DNA from 4 places in the Paenibacillus sp. J22R98 genome. Region 1 is predicted to be linked to each of the others. Evidence: riboswitches for the same ligand, from Rfam matches in the RefSeq annotation. Region 1 holds a riboswitch; each other region holds the start of a gene.
The links. A riboswitch is a leader RNA that binds a small molecule or an ion and turns the genes downstream of it on or off. The one in region 1 is predicted to bind cyclic di-GMP.
Positions count from the first base shown of each region.

Region 2: it holds a riboswitch for cyclic di-GMP, as region 1 does, so the genes downstream of both, AC50Y3_RS21080 (putative bifunctional diguanylate cyclase/phosphodiesterase) here and AC50Y3_RS08375 (PilZ domain-containing protein) in region 1, are expected to answer to the same signal.
Region 3: it holds a riboswitch for cyclic di-GMP, as region 1 does, so the genes downstream of both, AC50Y3_RS27655 (methyl-accepting chemotaxis protein) here and AC50Y3_RS08375 (PilZ domain-containing protein) in region 1, are expected to answer to the same signal.
Region 4: it holds a riboswitch for cyclic di-GMP, as region 1 does, so the genes downstream of both, AC50Y3_RS20365 (ATP-binding protein) here and AC50Y3_RS08375 (PilZ domain-containing protein) in region 1, are expected to answer to the same signal.

Region 1 covers NZ_JBXENW010000002.1:651,352-653,555, forward strand. The annotation lists gene AC50Y3_RS08370 (HD-GYP domain-containing protein) at 1-888, shown strand, start outside; cyclic di-GMP riboswitch class I at 920-1,023, shown strand; gene AC50Y3_RS08375 (PilZ domain-containing protein) at 1,152-1,865, shown strand; gene AC50Y3_RS08380 (O-antigen ligase family protein) at 2,020-2,204, shown strand, end outside.
Region 2 covers NZ_JBXENW010000007.1:387,039-389,242, reverse strand. The annotation lists gene AC50Y3_RS21080 (putative bifunctional diguanylate cyclase/phosphodiesterase) at 1-1,206, opposite strand, end outside; cyclic di-GMP riboswitch class I at 1,331-1,431, opposite strand; gene AC50Y3_RS21075 (GntR family transcriptional regulator) at 1,694-2,204, shown strand, end outside.
Region 3 covers NZ_JBXENW010000013.1:108,639-110,842, forward strand. The annotation lists gene AC50Y3_RS27655 (methyl-accepting chemotaxis protein) at 1-1,010, opposite strand, end outside; cyclic di-GMP riboswitch class I at 1,084-1,173, opposite strand; gene fumC (class II fumarate hydratase) at 1,282-2,204, opposite strand, start outside.
Region 4 covers NZ_JBXENW010000007.1:209,973-212,176, reverse strand. The annotation lists gene AC50Y3_RS20370 (Gfo/Idh/MocA family protein) at 1-393, shown strand, start outside; cyclic di-GMP riboswitch class I at 585-679, shown strand; gene AC50Y3_RS20365 (ATP-binding protein) at 765-2,204, shown strand, end outside.

The sequences.
Region 1 (2,204 bases):
ATTCAAGACAGCACGCACAAAGCAGCATCGGATACGATTTACAAGACGATGAATACGCTCATGGACCAACAGGTTACGAAAGGGCGAACGATAGCCCCCGAGCTTGGCCGCACCTTCCGTAAAGTATTCGGCGATATTATGCAGGACCTCATTAGACGTGAAGATGTAATGGTTAGCTTAACTAACATTCACGTGGCAGACAGCTACTTGTTCCACCATTCCCTGAATGTCACGATTCTGGCAGGCATCATGGGATTGGCCAGAGGGTATAACCGTACGCAGCTCGAAGAGCTTGGCATGGGTGCGATGTTATTCGATATCGGAATGACACGGCTGCCCAAAGAGATTTTGACCAAGACGACGGCATTAACGCCAAGCGAGCGGATGCTCATGGAGAAACATACCGAGGATGGCTTCAACATCATTCGGGCGCAGCATGATATTAGTTTGCTTTCGGCTCATTGCGCGCTGCAGCATCACGAGCGCTATGATGGTTCGGGTTATCCGCGTAAGCTTAAGCGGGAGGCCATTCATGAATACGCTCAGATCGTAGCGATCGCGGATGTCTATGATGCGCTGACCTCTCCCAGGCCGCATCGGAAACGTTATACACCATCGGAAGCGATTGAGTTTTTGTTTGCTGCAGGAAACACCTATTTTGATCTGGATTTAATCAAGATTTTCTGTAAGCATATTTCCATTTATCCGGTCGCGACAACGGTACTGCTCAGCTCAGGGCAAGTTGCCGTCGTTGCTGTGAACGACCCGCTCGCGGTTCATCGTCCAACGGTTCGGATTATCCGAGAGCCTGACGGAACAGCGCCTGCTGCAGCCTATCAGATCGACCTCAAAGACCAACATAAATTAATGATCGTGAAAGAACTGTAGATAGGTTAGCATTCTGCTGACAACTGCATATCATCGATACTGGCAAACTTATCGAAAGGTAAGGACGCAAAGTTAAAGGGTCTAAATGTCCGCTCATCATTTTAGTAGCGAACGAATGACAGCCTGACTGCCGAAATGAACCCCCGAGTTATCTCGTGGTTAAGGAAGCGGCTCCAGTATTGCATGAGGAAGCGCTTTTTCTGTTTTTTAGCGCCGTACTGTCGTTGCGGGAGCGTTTCTTCATATGTGAAGGAGGAAAGTAAATGTCAGGCATGAATGAACGAATCGGATCAGGCAAACCAACCTTTGCCATGAAAGCACTGCTGCACAGCCGTACGATGGTTGAGAAAGACGGCTATGTTGCCACTGGCGTGCTTGCCCATGCAGAAGGCGAAATGATGGAGATCGAACTGACGGAATTCAAAAACTTCGAGCTCGGTGAACCGGTTAGTTTAACCGTCTATTCACCTGTCGGCATTCACCGGCTGCAATCGACGATTATTGCGAAGGCAGAAGGTTCTATCGCGGTTATTTTCCCGGCTCGCTCGCTTGCGGGACTTGAAGAGAAACGGGAATCGCCGCGTATTGATATTGAGGCGAGAGGAACGATATCGCGTACCTATTCGCAAGAGGTCGAAGGCTCCAAAGGGGATAAAATAACGATTGAAGCTACAGATAGCTTCGATATAGAGCTGCGTAATATAAGCGATACCGGCGTGGGCTTCTCACTAATGAGCCCTCCGACACTAGTAAAAGGCGATACCCTCATCGCGAGTTTATCGCTTGGCTTCAAGCTGGATTGTGAAGTTGAAATTATCCGCAAGGAAGATGGAAGTGAGTGGAAGTTTTATGGAGCTCGCTTTCTCGATTTGGACGAGCAGCAGCAGCGGGCGCTTCGAGCGTATTTACTGCGCATGCAAATAGAGGCCTATTTCAAGCTTAAACAGGAGAAAGCAACAGCTAAGAAGGGCAGATAAACGCGATTTCCGCGTTGCAAATATAAGAAGGCGTTTGAACGGATGATCGTGATCCGGCAGCGTCTTCTTTTTTATAGTCAGCCTATTAATTATGGTACAATTGGAAAAATAACGGAATTCATGCGTTGGGGTTCGAGTAAAAGGGGAAGTGGTTATGCGAAGTGGGTTGACGGGATTAGCCGCGCTGGCCGTGGCTATCGTGCTGGGGGGCTCGGCTTATCATTATGGGATGTTCTTTGATACGATCTTTTATCGGTGGGAATCGATCCTTATAGTCGTATGCGTGTTCGTTGTAGGAACGGCTCTAGTTGTTCATTCTCGGAATGAGAATACGCGGCG
Region 2 (2,204 bases), on a different contig from region 1:
TCCCACTGCCCCAGCGTCGATATTCGGCAGCAGGATGACGAACTCGTCGCCGGCAAGTCTGGCCGCAAACACGGATTCCTGAAGCGTAGTCCGAAGCCGATTGGCGAAGCTCTTGAGCAGTCGATCCCCCAGGGGATGGCCGAATGTATCGTTAATGGATTTGAACCGGTCCATGTCCAGGAACAAGATTGCGAAGCTGCTTGGATGGTTAGCGGCATTCCGAAGCTGTGCTTCCATCTTCATAATTAATTGATAGCGATTCGGCAAGTCGGTTAATTGATCGTGGTACGCCATATAGTTAATGGTTTCGCGTGCGATCTTCGTTTCCGATATATTACGGAAGTTCGAGAGGATGGCTGGGCGATTATTGAATAAGGTCGAGATGGAATTGGTTTCCACCTCGATCACTTCTCCATTCAGCTTGTAAATGCGGAGCTCCGTGTAATCCAAGATGGTTTTGCCTTCTATGAGGTCAGCCGCTTTCGCGCGGATCAGCTCGTGATACTCCGGCAAAGCCAGGTCAAATACATCAACGCCGATTAATTCATCCAGGTGTTTCGCGCCGAGCATCGTGAGTCCTGATCTATTCATATGAACAATCTTATTGTCGATTTGCACGATATTGGCTTCGGGAGACAGCTCGAATATTTGCCGGTACCGTTTCTCATTATCCAGTGCTTTCTTCTCGCTGCGCTGGGCATTCGAAATGATTTTGCCTCCAATGATACATACGCTGACACAGGTGATACAACACATGGTGAACAACGTGAACTGTACAATTCGGTAGAGCAGATCCGTTTCGAGCAGGTAAGGATTGAACAATTGATGGATGATGAGTACAAGGGTGCCATATCCACTTGCGAGCAGCGTCACGTAGCGGTCCAGATAGATGAGGGAGAGTAGCGCGAAGAGGAAGACCACGTTTCCGGAATTTGGCGTCGGTATAAACCACATGACAATGAAGCAAAGCAGGAACGAATAGGCTGAAATAATCAATTTCCCTTTAAGCGTTTTATAGGTTTGTCGGTAAACGAAATAGAGCACAAGGCCAAGCGGGATCACGGACGAGACGAATCGAATAAAGACCTGAAAGGTAATCAGCTCAAGCGAGAGAACGGTTACATAAATAGGGAGCGAGGTAAGGATCAGAAACATCAAGGTAAAGGTCAGAAGCTTCGAACTGAACTGCTCGTATGGGGTTGCCAAGCCGATCATATCCTTTCTACGTAGATATGGGTATGCAAAAAAGCCTCAGGCCCTCGGTGTGAGATGGCGGCAATAGACCGATACGCATCTTCACGCTTGGAGGAACCAAGGCCAGCAGATTAACTTCGGCAGTCTGGCAGTCGTATCTGATCTCTAATTAGGAGAAAAGACTTAGACCCAATGACTTTGCGTCCCCTGATTTCGAAGGGTTTGCCTATGAGAATAGATTCAATTTGGCGAAAAATGTAGGAATATAGTTCTATTTCTATTTTCCATAATATCTAAGTGTCGTGAATGAGTCTCTGGAACCTATTTAACAGGATGGAGTTGGTATTTATAGGCGTGCATGACGACTGTCATTGCTGAAAATAAGGACTAAAGATATATATTGATAGGGCTATATACATAGCCATAATCAAATACACACTCTCGATTGACACAGATGATACACATATCATATAGTCAAGCTAATCTAGTAGAGATGAAGGTGAATAGGCTGTCTACGTACCCGTATCACCGAATTAAGGAAGATATTCGAAAGCGCATACATATAGGGGAGTGGCAAGGCGCTTCACGCCTGCCATCGAGCCGCACTTTGGCGGAGTCCTATCAATCCAGCGTAAATACGATAGAGAAGGCGATTAAGGAACTGTGCGGGGAAGGTCTGCTCACGCGGGATAACCGCCGGGGTACTTATCTCGCAGATGGCGGGCTGAGTTCCGTATCCCAGAGGAATAGCCTCGGTGGAAACATAAGCGGAGGCGGGAGCGGACTAATCGCCGCTTCGGTTATCGGCATCGATAATCCGCTCTGGGGAGCCGCCCTGCGTGGGATCGAGGACGTGCTGCAGCCGAAGGGCTTTCAACTGATGAGCAGCAGCGATAACCGAAGCCTCGATAAGCTGGAGGCGTTCGTGACGAGCGCGATTGCAAGACAAGTGGATGGAATCATTCTTAGTCCGATCCACGATGGTCAGGATGAGCCTCGCAGTCGGCAGC
Region 3 (2,204 bases), on a different contig from region 1:
CTGGTTTGGGAAGCGATGTCTGTAATTAAACTTGTAATATCATCTATTTCCTGCGAACGCTGACCGAGCAGCTTTACTTTGGTTGCGGACTCTTGAACGGCATTGCTCATCGATGTCATCTGCCGGACGGCCTTCTGAATGGCTTCATTCCCATTATCAGCCTCTGTCGCCACCTCATTCGAGAAATTAGAAACCGTAGCCGACGTTTCGGCGATGGTATGAATGTCGCGGAGCATCTCTCCGATCACCTTCTTGCCAGTTCGCGCGCCATTCTCCTGCAAATTCGCCGTAGCATCCACCAGCTGCATCGTTTGCACGATATCGCCTGCCAAGAGATTGAGCGTGGCCGCGTTGCAGCTAAGCTCCTTAGAGTTCATGAGCACCTGGTCCGAGGTTTCTGTCACATTCTCGATAATTTGTTTGACGGCTGCTTGAATTTTCTGTTGTTGAGCCGATTCCAGTGCATGGATGAACGCTCTGCGAGTCACGATCTGATAGGTAACGGCGCCGATAAACAAGATAACAAATACGATGTGAATGGAGACCATTGCCAGCGAGTAATCGCTGGTTCCGTAGACGAGTTCAGGGAAAAGCAGGAAGCCGAGTACGTGCTGAAGTGCGAAGATGACGGTGCTAACGAGAAGCATTGCGATGAGGTCGTAGTACAAAATAATGGCGAGTACCATAAAGATGGAGAAGTGGTATTCCACCATGCCGTTTCCGCCTGCGATGATGGAAATGCTGCTGAAGGTGAGCGACAGCGTCATGAGAAGCGGTACGGTCTGCTGCTCCTTCTGAAAACGCATGCATAATCCGGCAAGCAGTAAGAAAATAATCGGTAAAGCGAAGAACGTTTGATTCAGGTAGGAGTGAAGCATAGAGCCGTTCCTATCTGGGTGATGATCATGCTGCATGGACAAACCGAGCCAATCGAATGCGTGTACTAGTAACGATAAAAGCACAATGATTGTAGAAATGAAAAGCATGACACGGTTTTTCTCCCTAAGCATACAAAGAGCCTACCTCCCAATATTTGTATACATATAAAAAGAGTCCACCCGTGTAAGGATGGACTCCTTTTCACTCGGTAACCTGTCCACCATGGCATCTGTATCGATGCTTTAGGCCTAGGCTTTGCGTCCCAACATTTCCATTGGTTTGCCTTTGTCATATGAATAAGTAGTTGGATCTCTATAGTGATTATTAGGTTAACATGGTTAATTATAGGAGAGAAAATCCCTATTTGTACATAGCGTATTTTGTAAGGTTTTGTCGAATTTGTCAGATCATCTCTTCTGCTCTCACTACTTCGTCGAACTTGGCGGCTGTAATGAGCCCGCTTCGGATCGCAGCCTCGCGCAGCGTCAGGCCTTCCTTATGAGCAGCCTTCGCAATGGCCGCCGCATTCTCATAACCGATATGAGGATTAAGCGCCGTAACGAGCATCAGCGACTCGTTGAGATGCCGGGCGATTGCTTCCCGATTCGGCTCAATGCCAACCGCACAGTGCTCATCGAAGGAGCGGATCGCATCGCTGAGAATTCGGGTCGACTGCAGGAAGTTGTGAATAATGACAGGCTTGAACACATTCAGCTCGAAGTTCCCTTGGCTGGCCGCGAAGCCGATCGCCGCGTCATTGCCCATGATCTGACAGACGACCATGGTCAGCGCCTCACACTGCGTCGGGTTGACCTTCCCCGGCATGATGGAGCTGCCCGGCTCATTCTCCGGGATCCGAATCTCGCCAATCCCGCAGCGCGGACCGCTTGCGAGCCAGCGAACGTCGTTGGCAATCTTCATTAAATCGGCGGCGAGCGCTTTAATTGCGCCGTGCACGAAGACGATCTCGTCATGGCTCGTCAGTGCGTGAAATTTGTTCGGCGCACTTATGAATTGCTTGTCTGTGAGTCGGCTGATCTCCGCCGATACCTTCTCGCTAAAGCCCGGCGGGGCATTCAGTCCCGTGCCCACGGCTGTACCGCCGATCGCAAGCTCTCGCAGTTCTTCGCGGCTTGCTCTAATATTCCGTTCCCCTTTCTCCAGCATCCGGACCCAGCCGCTGATCTCCTGGCCAAGCGTGAGCGGTGTGGCATCCTGCAGATGGGTACGACCGATTTTGATCACATCCATGAAGCTAGCGCTCTTCTGTTCTAGGGTCGATTTGAGCTGCGCTATGGCCGGCAGGAGAAGGTCCTCTACGGCAA
Region 4 (2,204 bases), on a different contig from region 1:
GTTGAAGATTCCGCTTTCGCTATGATCACAATGGAGAACGGTGCAACTGTTATCCTTGAGTCCAGCTGGGCGCTTAACTCGCTTGAAGTCGATGAGGCTAAAGTTTCCCTCAGCGGTACTAAAGCAGGCGCTGACATGAAAGACGGTCTTCGTTTCAATGGCGAGCACAACAGCCGCCTTTATGTAAACAAAGTAGAACTTAACAGCGGCGGCGTTGCTTTCTATGAAGGCGCGAGCGAAACTGCAGAAGTTCTTGAAGCAAGCATGTGGATCGATGCCGTTAAAAACGACAAAGAAACTTTCGTTAAACCAGAGCAAGCGCTTGTGGTTTCCGAAATTCTTGAAGCGATCTACGAGTCTTCCCGCACGGGCAAGGCCGTATACTTCGAGTAGAATTACAAACAAGGAAGCCGGGGATGGCGTTGTCATCCTCGGCTTTTTTTATATAATTAATGATGTTACATATATTTTGCCGATTCGACAAAATCAGCTAATCTTCTACGTATTTCGCTCTGTACAGTTCCGCAAAAAAACATATAATGAGAATTAAATCCAGTCATTAGAAGAATTTTACAACTAAATACCTAAGTTAAAGGCAAACCATTTGGAAACTATGGGACGCAAAGCCATGGCCTAAGGGATCACTCCTTGTGATGCTAAGGTAGACAAGGTTGCCGAGTAGATGTCATCCATCCTATTCGGGTGGTTTTTTATTGCCAATTTGCAAACAGCATGCTAAGTCAATGAACCGGAGGAAGGTTGGCATGGCATCCATCGCACTCGTCGCCATTTCATTTGTACTCGTATTCAGCTCTTCTTTAATCCTCTTTCATCTCTATCGGCGTATTCATGCAGCCGGGTACACAACTTTCTTCTGGCTTATGAGTGCGGCCTTTGTATTTGGTATCGGGGTGTGGTCCATGCACTTTGTGGCACTGCTGGCCTATCCATTCCCGGTTAAAGTGATGTACCATTTCGGTTATGTGTTTCTCTCCATGGGTGTGCTAATCACCTTGTCAGCGCTGGCGCTAATCTTGTTTGAGCGTGCTGCGCAGCGACAACGGACGAGCCTGCTCGTTCTAGGCAGCTTGGTTCAGACGGGCGGCATCGTAGCGATGCACTATATTGGAATGAAAGCAATCAAAGCCCATGCGACGCTCCACTACGAATCAACTACAGGTTTCCTATCCATCATCGTTCTGTCCGTTGTGCTGGGTTTCGTATTCACAAGTCAGCATCGCTTCCACAAACTAAGCCGTAAGCGGCAGTTAGTCCACGCTTTACTCCTTTCCGCAGCTGTTGAATTTCTTCATTATAGCAATATGCCAATGATGCATGGCATCACTTCACTGCGTGCGGGCGAATCGGTGGCATTATCGCAAAATCAATTCTTTCTTGCCATTAGCATTAGTTTGATCGTATCCGTAATCTGCATGTATTCGATCGTCATCATGATGATCGACAGCCGTTTGAAGCAGAGCGAAGAGCGTCTGAAACGGATGAATGAAGCGTATTCGCACATCTTGGATTCCGTGGCAGAGGGCATCTACCGGGTGGACGAGCGGGGCAAAGTCATCTTTTGGAATCAAGCAGCTGTCCATTTAACCGGGTTCGAGGCTTCTGATGTACTTGGGCGAAAGATTGGACTGCGGGCCTTACAGACAGAGGGCGAGGAATGGGATCCCATCGAGAGGGTTACACGCACAGGCAGTGCTGAATATATAGCGGATGATTTGTTCCGACGCAAGAATGGGTCGACATTTCCGGTGGAATATCATATCACGCCGATGCAGGGTAAAGGCGAGCAAGCCGGTGTCGTCATTAACTTTACCGATCTGACGCAGCGCAAGGCGCAAGAGTCGTTTATCGTGGAATCGGAGAAGCTTTCGATGGCAGGCCAGCTTGCAGCTGGGATTGCACATGAGATTCGAAATCCGCTCACGGCGATTAAAGGATTTATGAAGCTATTTCAAAACGGCATGAACAAAATGGAGTATGTTGCCATTATTAGTTCTGAAGTCGTTCGAATGGAAGGCATCATCAAAGAGCTGCTTCTGCTTGCGAAGCCGCAAATCAGCCGGTTTCAAGCGACCAATCTATGTGACCTTCTGGCTGGTGTTTATACGCTGCTGGAATCACAGGCCATTCTGAAAGATGTGAACATCGAGCTGCAATTCTCGGAGCAGGAGCTGCTTATCTATTGC